One region of the Shewanella sp. 553 genome, then DNA from elsewhere that is predicted to be linked to it. Evidence: predicted binding sites of a transcription regulator. Region 1 holds the regulator's gene; the other holds the start of a gene.
What was found. The regulator MetJ, encoded in region 1, represses methionine synthesis genes. The targets are predictions, from matches to a motif close to TAGACGTCTAGACGTCTA.

Region 1 (6,129 bases):
ATCATTGAAGTCAACTTTGATGGCAGGGTTCCAAGTGACATTTTGATAATGCAATGAATGAGCCTTGGTACGAAAATCTCCTGTGAGTTGGATTCTATCCAGTGCTGTGTGGCGCTCATTTTTGTCTACGCGGCTATTAATATCGTCAATTTCTTCTGATAGCTCAGCTAGTTGCTGTTTTAAGTCTGCCAGCTTTTGTTGTTCTTGAACGGCACTGTACGCGCCGCCAGAAAAGGCTAATGCATTGGCAATTAAAATCGATAGTAGTGTACGCATCTTTGTCTCTCCGTCGCGCGAGGTGCGCAGTAGATGGGCTTAGTGAGTCTTAACCGCAAGTCTGTGGTTGATCGGAATCTGCCGCATGGTCATAAAGAAACTGCTGAATATCCAAGCGGTCTTTTTCGGAGAGTTGCTCAAAAACCTCAGGCTTAACCTTGTGTTGATCACGTTTAAAATAGCGATCCCACTGGCTCATGGTTTTACTCATCGGAGTGATTTCACCGCCCGCATCGCCTTTGCTATGGCAGGCTTTACACTCTTTCTTGTAGAGGTGTTTACCTTTTTTCGGGTTACCGCCATCTACGGCATAAACTTGGGCGCCTAACGAGAATGTGAGCATGATGCACGTTGCAATTTTTACTATGTTTTTCATCATCTTTCCTTAATCACCACCCGTGGTGATTTTTTATTAAACAAAGCGGGTGTTTGTTGTTAAAAAGTTTACTAAAGGAGTCGAGATGTGAGTTTGAGGTTGATCACCTTTACAATAAAAATCTAATTGATAAAAATATCATTGATATTAATCTAATTGATGTGATTTAAGTTTTTGTATTAAAAGCCTTTTATTGTTTGCTGTTTTTGCAGGGATGAGGTGTTGGCTATCAATTACTGGTGGAGGTGAATCACACTTTTGTAGTTAAACATCTGCTAAATAATGGCTGTAATGTTAATGAACTTGTTATCGCTAACGCTGTGATTGTCGTCGAAAGGGGGCGTTATTTTTGGGAAATACGTCGCGATGGGCAGTATTTTGATCTTATCAGCCATAGTGGATTATCGAGCATATTTACGCAGCAGAGGCTGGGGGAGTAAAGGTTAAATACGGGCTAAATATCAGTATTTTTACTTGCCATATCATCTAGCACTTAAGAAATGAACTATCTTTAACAATCGAGCGTACTAATCTTTCAACACGCTTAAAATGACCATTATTCGGAGGGGGGAGAAAAGGGAATGAAGTGCCTTAGCATAATAGTGTTAATCACGCTGATGAGTCTCACTAGGTTTTCCTTTGCCGAGCAGCAATATGATGGTGTACATAACTCTGCTTTAAACAGTTCACACGTTGCCGTAAGTCATCAACATGGAGATCTCTTCAATCATCCTGCCTTGTCAGTGTTAGATGCGACTAAAGAGGCGCGGGGGATTGCATCGCCGCAAGCAGAGAGAACCTCTGCGACACAAGGTACATCGATTGTCTTGCCGACGGTGCAGATGCCAATGACACTGTTTCATAAGACTTATATCGAGGCGGTAGGTGTTGCAGATGCGATTCAAAGCAATTTAGACCATTTTGATGTTAACAATTCTGCAAATGTTTCAGAGTTAGGCTCTCTCGGGGCGTTGGTGTCGGGGGGAGTGTCTGATGTTGGCGTTGTATTGAGTTTTCCTCTATCAATTGTCAACATGCCAATAGCGGTTGGGCTCTCGCCCAAAATACAGCGTATCGACACTTACAATTATGTAGTTAATGCGAATAACGTGACTTTTGATAGTGGTAATGATTCTCCCTATCGTAATGATGATACGGTATTTAATCTTGATGTTGGTGTGGTAATTAAGCCTTTTAATGGGCTAACCGTTGGCTTGTCTGGACGCAATTTAATCGACTCAAAACAACAGAGTGTAGAGTCATTAGGGCGGCAATTTACTTATCGAGTTGAGCCTTTATATACTGCTGGGGTGGCTTATGATTGGGCTGCACTTACCCTAACAAGTGATATCGATTTGAATGCTCATCAAGGTTTCGATGAAGTGGTTAGTACACAATATTGGCGCTTCGCAGGGGAGCTAAAAACCACGGATTGGTTGGCGCTACGTGTGGGTTATCGCCACAATTTAAACAATACCGCAATCGACCTGTATTCGGTTGGTACAGGCTTTAGTATTGGTCGCACCTTTAATCTGGACTTAACCGGGCTGTTTGGCAGTGATGATGCCATTGGGGGCGTGATCCGAACCTCATATCATTTTTAGTGATTATCTTGTTTGCTGATTTTTATTCCCTTTTACGGACACCTATTTGAGGTCGTTACGTTAGTTCTATAATCGATTTTACCGCTAAGATCAGCGCACTTGCACTGCACAATATCAGGGTAAGGCGTTGGGTTTTTTGTTTGTCGATGCCGCCGACAATACGATTAGCAACTACAAAGCCTAGCAGGACCGATGGTAGCAATAGCAGTGAAAGATACAGATGACGCAGTGTGAGTAATCCACTGAAAGCCAAAATGATTAAGGCGATCATTGAGCTAAAGATGAAGAAGGCTGACAAGGCTGCGCGAAACTGTTTGGCGTCTTTTCCCGAGAGTAAAATAGCCATTGGCGGTCCACCAATGGCGGCGATATTACCAAAGATCCCCGACAATATGCCCGCCATAAAAAGATTACTGCGATTTATGGGGAGACGTAGCTTCAATAGGCTCAGAACCACGGCTAGAGCCACAATGATTGCAATGGCTAATCCCAATACTGGTTGTGGTGCTAGCAATAATAAGGTTGCGCCTAATATTCCGCCAGGGATACGCCCCAGTAAAGCATATTGTAAGCCGTTAAATTCCAGTGCGCGCCTCTCTCTTTGCAGGGTGAGTAAGGCGATAGAAAAGCCCATCATAATGACAGGTGCGGGCACTAGGCTTGGGTCGACGAGATAGAGTAACGGCGAGGCGACAACGGCTAAGCCAAAACCGATCAGGCTTTGGGTTAGGGCGCCAATAAAGATGATCAGCGACGCTAGGCCAAGGATCATGGGATCAATCATAAGTTCAGGCACTATACCACCAGGGGTTGCAGTGTGTTTAGACGTGATAAAGAGGAGGGATCGCAGTGCGATCCCTCTTTAGCAAAACAGGATAGGTAAAGTCGATTTACTCGACGTCTTCCCATTCGATGCCCATCTCAGTCATCAGCTTTTTCACTTCGGCTGGAATACTGTCGGGTTTGTCTTTTGACAAGTCATCATCATGGGGTAAAGGTTGGCCAGTATAAGCATGCAAAAAAGCTTCACAAAGCAATTCGCTGTTTGTAGCGTGGCGTAAGTTATTCACCTGACGACGAGTGCGTTCGTCGGTTAAAATCTTAAGCACCTTGAGGGGAATAGAGACAGTGATTTTTTTCACTTGCTCATTCTTCTTACCATGTTCAGCATAGGGGCTGATATAATCGCCATTCCACTCAGTCATTGACTCACCTGTTAATTCTCAAATTCGGGGCAGATTTTATACCCTTACCGGGTACAGTCAAATTATTGCCTCTAATTTTTGTTAATTGCAAATAGATTTCTACATGTTTGGACGTCTAAACGTCTAAATATGTTGACGCTACCGCTTGCCTTAGGTACATTTAGACGTCCAGACATCTATAAAGTATAGATGACTGCCGCCGATTTAACTTTAGGAGTAAAAGATGACTGAGCGTAAATTAGCCACGGCAGCTGTGCGTGGGGGGATAGAATCCGATACCCAATATGGTGCCGTTGTACCGCCCATCTATTTGTCGACCAATTACTCCTTTGATGGCCATCAACAACCGAGAGATTTTGATTATAGCCGCTCGGGTAATCCGACTCGCTGTATTTTGGCTGACGCCATAGCGGAGCTGGAACGTGGGGCGGCAGGCATAGTGACATGCACTGGCATGGCGGCCATCACCTTAGTAACCAATTTACTGGGGCCCGATGATCTACTCGTGGTGCCGCACGATTGCTATGGCGGCAGCTATCGACTATTTACCCACCTCGCCAAGAAAGGGGCATTTAAACTGGCAGTGGTTGACCAAACGAATGCCGCTGCTTTGGCAGACGTTATTGCTCGCCAACCTAAAATGGTCTGGTTAGAAACCCCTTCGAACCCATTACTGCGCGTGGTCGATATCGCAGCGATTGCGAGCCAGAGCCATGAAGTGGGGGCGCTAGTGGTAGTCGATAACACCTTTTTATCGCCTATCTTGCAACAACCTCTGTTGCTCGGCGCTGACATAGTGATCCACTCAACGACTAAATATATCAACGGGCATAGCGATGTGGTCGGCGGCGCGGTTGTCGCTAAAGATGCTGAAGTGGGTGAGCTGTTACATTGGTGGTCTAATACCTTAGGGTTAACCGGCTCAGCCTTCGATAGCTATTTGACCCTACGCGGCTTAAGAACAATTGCGGTGAGAATGCGTCAGCATCAAGCCAACGCACAGCAGGTGTTGGCTTTGCTAACCCGTCATCGCGCCGTTGATAAGGTCTATTATCCTGGTTTGGCGGACCATCCAGGCCATGAGATCGCGTTAAAACAGCAAAAAGGTTTTGGTGCCATGCTCAGTTTTGAGTTAAAAGGTGGCGAAGCAGAGCTTATTGCCTTTTTAAATGCGTTAGAATACTTCTCTTTAGCCGAAAGCTTGGGTGGAGTAGAGAGCTTAGTGGCGGTTCCTGCTACCATGACCCACAGAGCGATGGAGCCAGCGGCTCGTTTAGAGGCAGGGGTGAAAGATACCCTTATTCGTTTATCTGTTGGGATTGAAGATGGTGACGATCTGGTGGCAGATATTCAAGCGGGTTTAGATGCGGCTATCGCGGTAAGTTGTTAAAGGTATTGAGGAGCAAAAAATGACACGATGTCATTTGCATAAATTTGGCGGTTCTAGTTTAGCGGATGCAGATTGTTACCGCCGTGTCGCTCATATATTACTCACCCATGGCCATAGCGATGATCTCATCGTGGTTTCTGCTGCGGGCAAGAGTACTAATTTTTTATATAAATTACTTGAGCTAACCGAGTCCGGTCTGTTGTGGCAAGAAGAGTTGCAAGTGTTGATCAGTTACCAGCAAAATCTGATCGAGCAACTGTTATCTAACGAACAGGCGCGCAGCTTGCGCGAGCGTCTATCGACCGATAAATCCCAACTCAGCACATTACTTTCTCTTGCCGATTTAACGGATTACCAACGCAATCAAGTGGTTAGTTTTGGCGAGCGCTGGTCATCGCGTTTACTTGCCGCGCTGCTGCGTGAATCAGGCGTCGGGGCAGTCGATGTGGATGCGCGCACTTTATTAGTGGCCGATGAAGGGGCGGTACCGCAAATTCGCATAGGGCAATCAAAGCAAAAAGTGCAGGCGATGCTGAATGCTCACCCTAATGAACGCCTAGTGATCACCGGTTTTATCTGTGCTAATGATAAGGGCGATACCCTGTTGCTGGGCCGTAATGGTTCAGACTTTAGCGCCACCTTGCTGGCCAGCCTCGCCAATATTGAACGGGTGACCATTTGGACCGATGTGGAAGGGGTGTTTAATGCCGATCCCAATCGCATTAACGATGCACGCCTGCTCAAAAGCATGTCATTAACTGAGGCTAATCGCTTAGCCCATCTTGGTTCGCCGGTACTGCATAACCGTACCTTACAGCCACTGTTTGACACTAACGTGAGCCTAGCGGTGCGCTCGAGTTATGCGCCCCATACCGATTTTACGCTTATTGCGCCTAAGAGCTTATCGGCTAGCGCGCCCGTCGTTACTAGTCTACCTAGCGTGTCGTTGTTTAGCTTAAGCTTTAATGCCGAGCTGCCTCAATTATTAGAGTGTTTTGCTAAGGCAGGACTGGCTCCCTTGGCCTACTGGTCATCGGCGTCTGGCCTTGCAGAGCTGGCCTTTACCCACGAGAGTGAAAAACAAGCGCGGGCGATATTTGAAGTCAATACTCAAGCACTGGGGATCGATGCATTAGAGGTGCGACAAGACTTAGGCTTAGTGGCGTTGGTCAGTGCCGATGCTGCACTTTATCGCCGGGGTTTTTCACGTCTATTAAGCCGCGATGCTCACCCATTGTGTAACGATGGCCTAAGTTTGGTCACTTTGGTCCCTAAGGG
Region 2 (6,129 bases), 1.4 Mb from region 1:
TTTCTCGCCGCCAGAAAGTTGCTCATACCCTTGGTCGGCCAACGCGGTTAAACCTACTGTGGCTAAGGCGCGGCGCACATCGTGCTTGTCTTGGTCGCTGGTGAGCGAAAACGCCCCCTTATGGGGCGTCAACCCTAGCGCCACCAGCTGCGCCGTGGTCATGTCAAAATGGTGCGGCGTGTCTTGCAGCACCACCGCCACTTGCTGGGCAAAGGATCGCGCCGAAAAGTCGCCCACCGCTCGGCCAAATAAGGTGATATCCCCTTGGCTTGGGGTCAAATAACGATATAGACAGCGCAGTAAGGTGGATTTACCGGCGCCATTAGGGCCGATGATCCCCAGCATTTGGCCTTGGGGCAGTTCGACACTGACATCAGCCAAAATGGCGCGCTCGCCCGCGTGCCAACTAAGGTGTTGGGCAGATAACGCCATAGGGATTGACGTCACAGGCTCATCATCCAAGCCGCAAAGTAATAGGGTAAAGTGTGTTGCGACCGCGCAGGTGTCGACCTGCCGCTGCCAAGCGGGGCTAACGCCCCAAGTCGGTTGTTCATCTTTAGCTCCCTCAAGTCACCCGCTTGAGTCATTAGGCTATAGCGTAAGGCAGGTATCCTGACTTGTGGTTGCAGACAAGGCCAATTGCCTTACTCAACACACTCACAGTTGCGGGCACAGTTTGGGCTGATGACCTTAGGTCACTCCCCAATTCCCTATTAAGTTTGAGTTACTCGACCCACGTTAAGTGAGTCGCTGCTCAACACCTTACGCTCGGCGTCATCTGTATGCTAGACACCTAAAATTGTTGGCTATTATGCGGTATTTCCCCTAAGAGGCAAACCACCTTTTGTATTTGCCGCGCTGGTTGACGACAAACGCTGATAACTAACGCCCCAACATTGAGCTTAACCATTAACTCCAATGCAAGCGCCAATAGCCTTTACCATCGTTATCGACCAAGTGGCTTAACTTAACCACACTGGCATAATCGAGACTTAACTGGGTATAGAAGCCGACTTCGCCGCGGATCCCCAGCGCCAGCCCCATCAAATGGCGGATAACTCCACCATGGGTGATAAGCAGCAGGGTATTGCCACTGTGCCTATGTAACACTTGCTCGATACAGGTCTCGATACGCTGCTCAAAGGCATCTAGCGGCTCACTGCCTGGCAATGGTGCGCGCCAAGGATCTTGCCAGTAGGCGTTAAGCGCCTCTCTATGCTCAGCAAACAAGGTGTCAAGCGCCTCACCGTCCCAGCGGCCAAAATCAATCTCCATCAAACCCGCTTCAACTGAGTAAGGTAACTGCTGTTTATTGGCATAATACTCGGCAAACACTTGGCAGCGGCTTAGGGGGGAGGTCACCAGCGCATCTATCGTCTCGGGTAATTTAGTCGCACAGGCCAGTTGCATCTGGGCAAATCCCAGCTCACTCAAAGGCAGGTCGCTTCGGCCTCGCAGCACATTACCGCCCTCGCACTGACCATGGCGCATTAAATAAAAAATCGTTTGTGTCATTGGCTTACCTTGATATTTGTCATGCCGTGGCAGCATACGCCGAGACGGCGCGCCAATGCAATATGGGTCACACTGCCCCGCGGGCTGCAATTGCGCCAAAACAAACATCACCCACAGGCTAAGCGGCAGCCTATAAGCCACTGGGCTAACGAGGGGGAAAACTGATACTCTTTTGACTTGCCCTAAGCCTAATAAGTCGCTTACTATAGCAATTACTATAGACGTCTATACGTTTATACATCTAAAAATAATAGCAGGGTGATCACACCCTCGTCGCACTGCATCAGCAGTCGTGAACATGCATCGAGTAGGATATAGGTAGAATTTTATGGCGACCCGACCCCCTGTTACCCCAATAAGACAGATAACAGCGCAGATCAGCGAGCAGCTCGAATCACGTATTTTAATCCTCGACGGTGCCATGGGCACCATGATCCAAGATCATAAGCTTGAGGAAGCCGCCTTTCGCGGCGAGCGTTTTAAAGACTGGCCCTGCGATGTCAAAGGTAATAACGATCTGCTGGTTCTGACTCAGCCAGCCATTATCAAAGATATCCATAAACAGTACCTACTCGCTGGCGCCGATATCATCGAGACCAATACCTTTAACGCCACTCGTATCGCCATGGCCGACTACGAGATGCAAGATCTGTCTGTTGAAATTAACCTTGAAGGCGCGCGTCTTGCCCGCGCCGCGGCCGATGAAGTCAGCGCAGAAACGGGGCGTGCGTGTTATGTTGCCGGGGTACTAGGCCCCACCAACCGCACCTGCTCGATTAGCCCAGATGTTAACGATCCCGGTTACCGTAATGTCAGCTTCGATGAGCTGGTCGATGCCTATATTGAGTCGATTGAGGCGCTGCTTAAAGGCGGCGCCGATATCATCATGGTGGAAACCATCTTCGATACCCTCAACGCCAAAGCCGCGTTGTTTGCTATAGAAACGGTATTTGAACAGCTTGAGCTGCGCGTGCCCATCATGATCTCAGGCACCATCACCGATGCCTCGGGCCGCACCCTCACAGGGCAAACCACCGAAGCCTTTTACAACTCGCTGCGCCACGTTAAGCCACTGTCGATTGGCCTTAACTGCGCCCTTGGCCCGCAAGAGCTACGCCCCTACGTGCAAGAGTTGTCAAAAATTGCCGAATGTTATGTGTCGGCGCACCCCAATGCGGGGCTGCCTAATGAGTTTGGTGGCTATGATGAAAGCCCCGAAGAGATGGCAAGCGTTATCGGTGAGTGGGCACAAGAGGGCTTTTTAAACATTATTGGCGGCTGCTGTGGTAGTACACCGGCCCATATTAGCGCCATTCGCGAGGCGGTAATCTCCCATGCGCCGCGAGCGCTGCCAGACATCCCAGTGGCTTGCCGCTTGTCGGGGCTTGAGCCACTGACCATAGATGCCAACTCGCTGTTTGTGAACGTGGGCGAGCGCACCAATGTCACCGGCTCGGCTGCCTTTTTACGGCTGATCAAAAATGGCGAATATGAAACCGCCCTCAGCGTCGCACGTGAGCAGGTAGAAAACGGCGCCCAGATCATCGACATCAACATGGATGAAGGCATGCTCGACGGCGTCGAGGTGATGCAGAAATTCCTTAACCTTATCGCCTCTGAGCCCGATATCAGCCGGGTGCCGATTATGATCGACTCCTCTAAATGGGAGGTGATAGAGGCAGGCCTTAAGTGCATTCAAGGCAAAGGCATAGTCAACTCCATCTCGTTGAAAGAGGGCGAAGCGCAATTTATTCACCACGCCAAATTGGTTAAACGTTATGGCGCCGCGGCCATCATCATGGCGTTCGATGAGCAAGGTCAGGCAGACACCAAGGCACGTAAGATCGAGATCTGTACCCGCGCCTATCGGGTGTTAGTCGATAAGGTGGGCTTCCCGCCAGAAGATATTATTTTCGACCCCAACATCTTCGCCATTGCTACCGGTATTGACGAGCATGACAACTACGCTGTCGACTTTATTGAAGCCACTCGTGAGATCAAACGCACCCTACCCCACGCGATGATCTCGGGCGGGGTATCGAACGTGTCGTTCTCATTCCGTGGTAACAACCCGGTGCGTGAGGCGATTCATGCCGTGTTCCTCTATCATGCGATTCAAGCGGGAATGGACATGGGTATCGTCAACGCAGGTCAGCTGGCGATTTATGACGATATCGACAGCGAGTTAAAAGCGCGCGTTGAAGCGGTAGTGCAAAACCTGCCCTGCCCAGTGGCAGATTCAAATAACACCGAGCAACTACTTGAGGTCGCCGAGAAGTTTCGCGGTGATGGCAGCCAAGTGGCTAAGAAAGAAGATTTAGAGTGGCGCAGCTGGGAGGTGAGCAAACGTCTTGCCCATGCCCTAGTGAAAGGCATTACCGACTTTATCGATGAAGACACCGAAGAAGCAAGACAGCAGGCGACTCGGCCACTGGATGTGATTGAAGGGCCGCTCATGGATGGCATGAACGTGGTCGGCGATCTCTTTGGTTCGGGCAAGATGTTTTTGCCCCAAGTGGTCAAATCGGCGCGAGTAATGAAAAAAGCGGTCGCCTACTTAAACCCCTATATCGAACTGGAAAAAGTCGAAGGTCAGTCTAACGGTAAAATCTTGATGGTCACTGTTAAAGGTGACGTGCACGATATCGGTAAGAACATCGTCGGCGTGGTGCTGGCCTGTAATGGCTATGAGGTGATCGATCTTGGGGTGATGGTCCCCGTTGAGAAGATCATCGAGGTCGCCAAGGCGGAAAATGTCGATATCATCGGCATGTCAGGCTTAATCACCCCGAGTCTCGATGAGATGGTGCACAACGTTAAAGCCTTCCATAAGGCGGGGCTTACTATCCCGTCGATCATTGGCGGCGCGACCTGCTCGAAAATTCATACCGCGGTTAAAATCGCGCCCCACGCACCAACGGGCGCCATCTATATTGCCGACGCATCACGCGCCGTGCCTATGGTATCGAAACTTATCAGCAATGAGACGCGTCAAGCCACCATCGATGCCACCTATGATGAATATCAGATGATGCGCGACAAGCGTAACTCACAAGAAAAACGCAAACAGATCATCCCCATTGCCGCCGCGCGCGACAACCGCTGCCAGCACGATTGGGCCAATTACACCCCATTTGTCCCTAATCAACTAGGGCGTCAGGTGTTCGATGACTACCCATTGGAAGACTTAGTCGAGCGTATCGACTGGACCCCGTTTTTCCGTAGCTGGGAACTGCATGGCCATTTCCCGAAAATCTTGGACGACAAGGTGGTCGGTGAAGAAGCCCGTAAGCTATTCGCCGATGGCAAAGCCATGCTTAAGCAGATCATCGACGAAAAATGGCTCACCGCCAAGGCGGTTATCGGCCTGTTCCCTGCCAATACCGTTAACCACGATGATATTGAGCTCTACACCGACGAAACCCGCACAACAGTGGAGATGACGACCCACCACCTGCGGATGCAGATAGAGCGCGTAGGCAATGATAACTTTTGTTTGGCTGATTTTGTCGCCCCTAAAGACTCAGGCGTGGCCGACTACATGGGCGGTTTTGCCGTCACCGCAGGTCATGGTATCGACGAGCATATTGCCCGTTTCGAAGCCAACCACGATGACTACAACGCCATCATGCTCAAATGTTTAGCCGACCGTCTGGCCGAAGCCTTCGCCGAGCGCATGCATGAGCGAGTGCGTAAAGAGTTTTGGGGCTACGCCGCCGATGAAGATCTCGATAACACGGCACTCATTCGCGAAAAATACAAAGGTATTCGCCCAGCGCCGGGTTACCCCGCCTGTCCAGATCACACCGAAAAGGGCTTGTTATGGGACTTACTAAAGCCAGATGAAACCATTGGGCTTGATATTACCGAAAGCTACGCCATGTTCCCCACCGCCGCGGTATCGGGTTGGTATTTTGCTCACCCGCAATCACGCTACTTTGGCGTGACCAATATTGGCCGCGATCAGGTGGAAGATTACGCCGTGCGTAAGGGCATGAGCATAGAAGAAACCGAGCGCTGGCTAGCACCAGTATTGGATTATGATGTTTAACGGGTAGAGATGTGGAGTCATCACCTTGACTCCTTTGATTACCCAAACTTCGTTTGAACATTAGTACTGAGGCTTCGCCTCACTAACCCATACGGCCTTACGGCCGAGGTAAGTCGTGGGTCTTCAACCCACACCCGAGCAAGAAGGGGATCAACAGCAATCCCCCTCTTGCATCTCCCCTTGCCGCCCCAGACGAAGTTACATGCATTAGTTAGGCGCCTCATACTCCAATAAAAATCGCCTAACGGCTCAGATCGGGCATCCATGCCCTCCGAGCCTTAGCCATCATCCATGATGGCTATACGGCATTTTTATCTACTTATTTCGGCAACTTCGATGGCGAATCTTGTAGCTTCTGACTAATTACTTAAAAAGCATGGGGGTGGGTATAATGCCATCTTTAAGTCCCATTATTCTTTAGACTCAAATTCTTTTTCGGCTTCTTCCCACGACTTCTCGAGATCTTTATAAGCATCCGAGAACCCTTGCTTAATTTCTTCCCATGCATCAGCAGAGCTGGATTTCATGCTGCCATACCACTGGGCAACTTTATTCTGTTGCTT

Region 2: metH (methionine synthase) is a predicted target of MetJ. The motif match lies at 1,734-1,751, and genes of this name have one in related genera.

The regions. Positions count from the first base shown of each region.
Region 1 is NZ_CM181701.1:543,274-549,402, forward strand. Features, by position in the region: gene AC5YBZ_RS02490 (DUF3373 domain-containing protein) at 1-276, opposite strand, end outside; gene AC5YBZ_RS02495 (c-type cytochrome) at 326-655, opposite strand; gene traF (conjugal transfer protein TraF) at 1,234-2,256, shown strand; gene AC5YBZ_RS02505 (sulfite exporter TauE/SafE family protein) at 2,312-3,040, opposite strand; gene metJ (met regulon transcriptional regulator MetJ) at 3,147-3,461, opposite strand; gene metB (cystathionine gamma-synthase) at 3,685-4,851, shown strand; gene AC5YBZ_RS02520 (bifunctional aspartate kinase/homoserine dehydrogenase II) at 4,871-6,129, shown strand, end outside.
Region 2 is NZ_CM181701.1:3,199,243-3,205,371, forward strand. Features, by position in the region: gene AC5YBZ_RS14205 (ABC transporter ATP-binding protein) at 1-432, opposite strand, end outside; cobalamin riboswitch at 586-756, opposite strand; gene AC5YBZ_RS14210 (histidine phosphatase family protein) at 910-1,515, opposite strand; gene metH (methionine synthase) at 1,844-5,566, shown strand; gene AC5YBZ_RS14220 (sll1863 family stress response protein) at 5,977-6,129, opposite strand, start outside.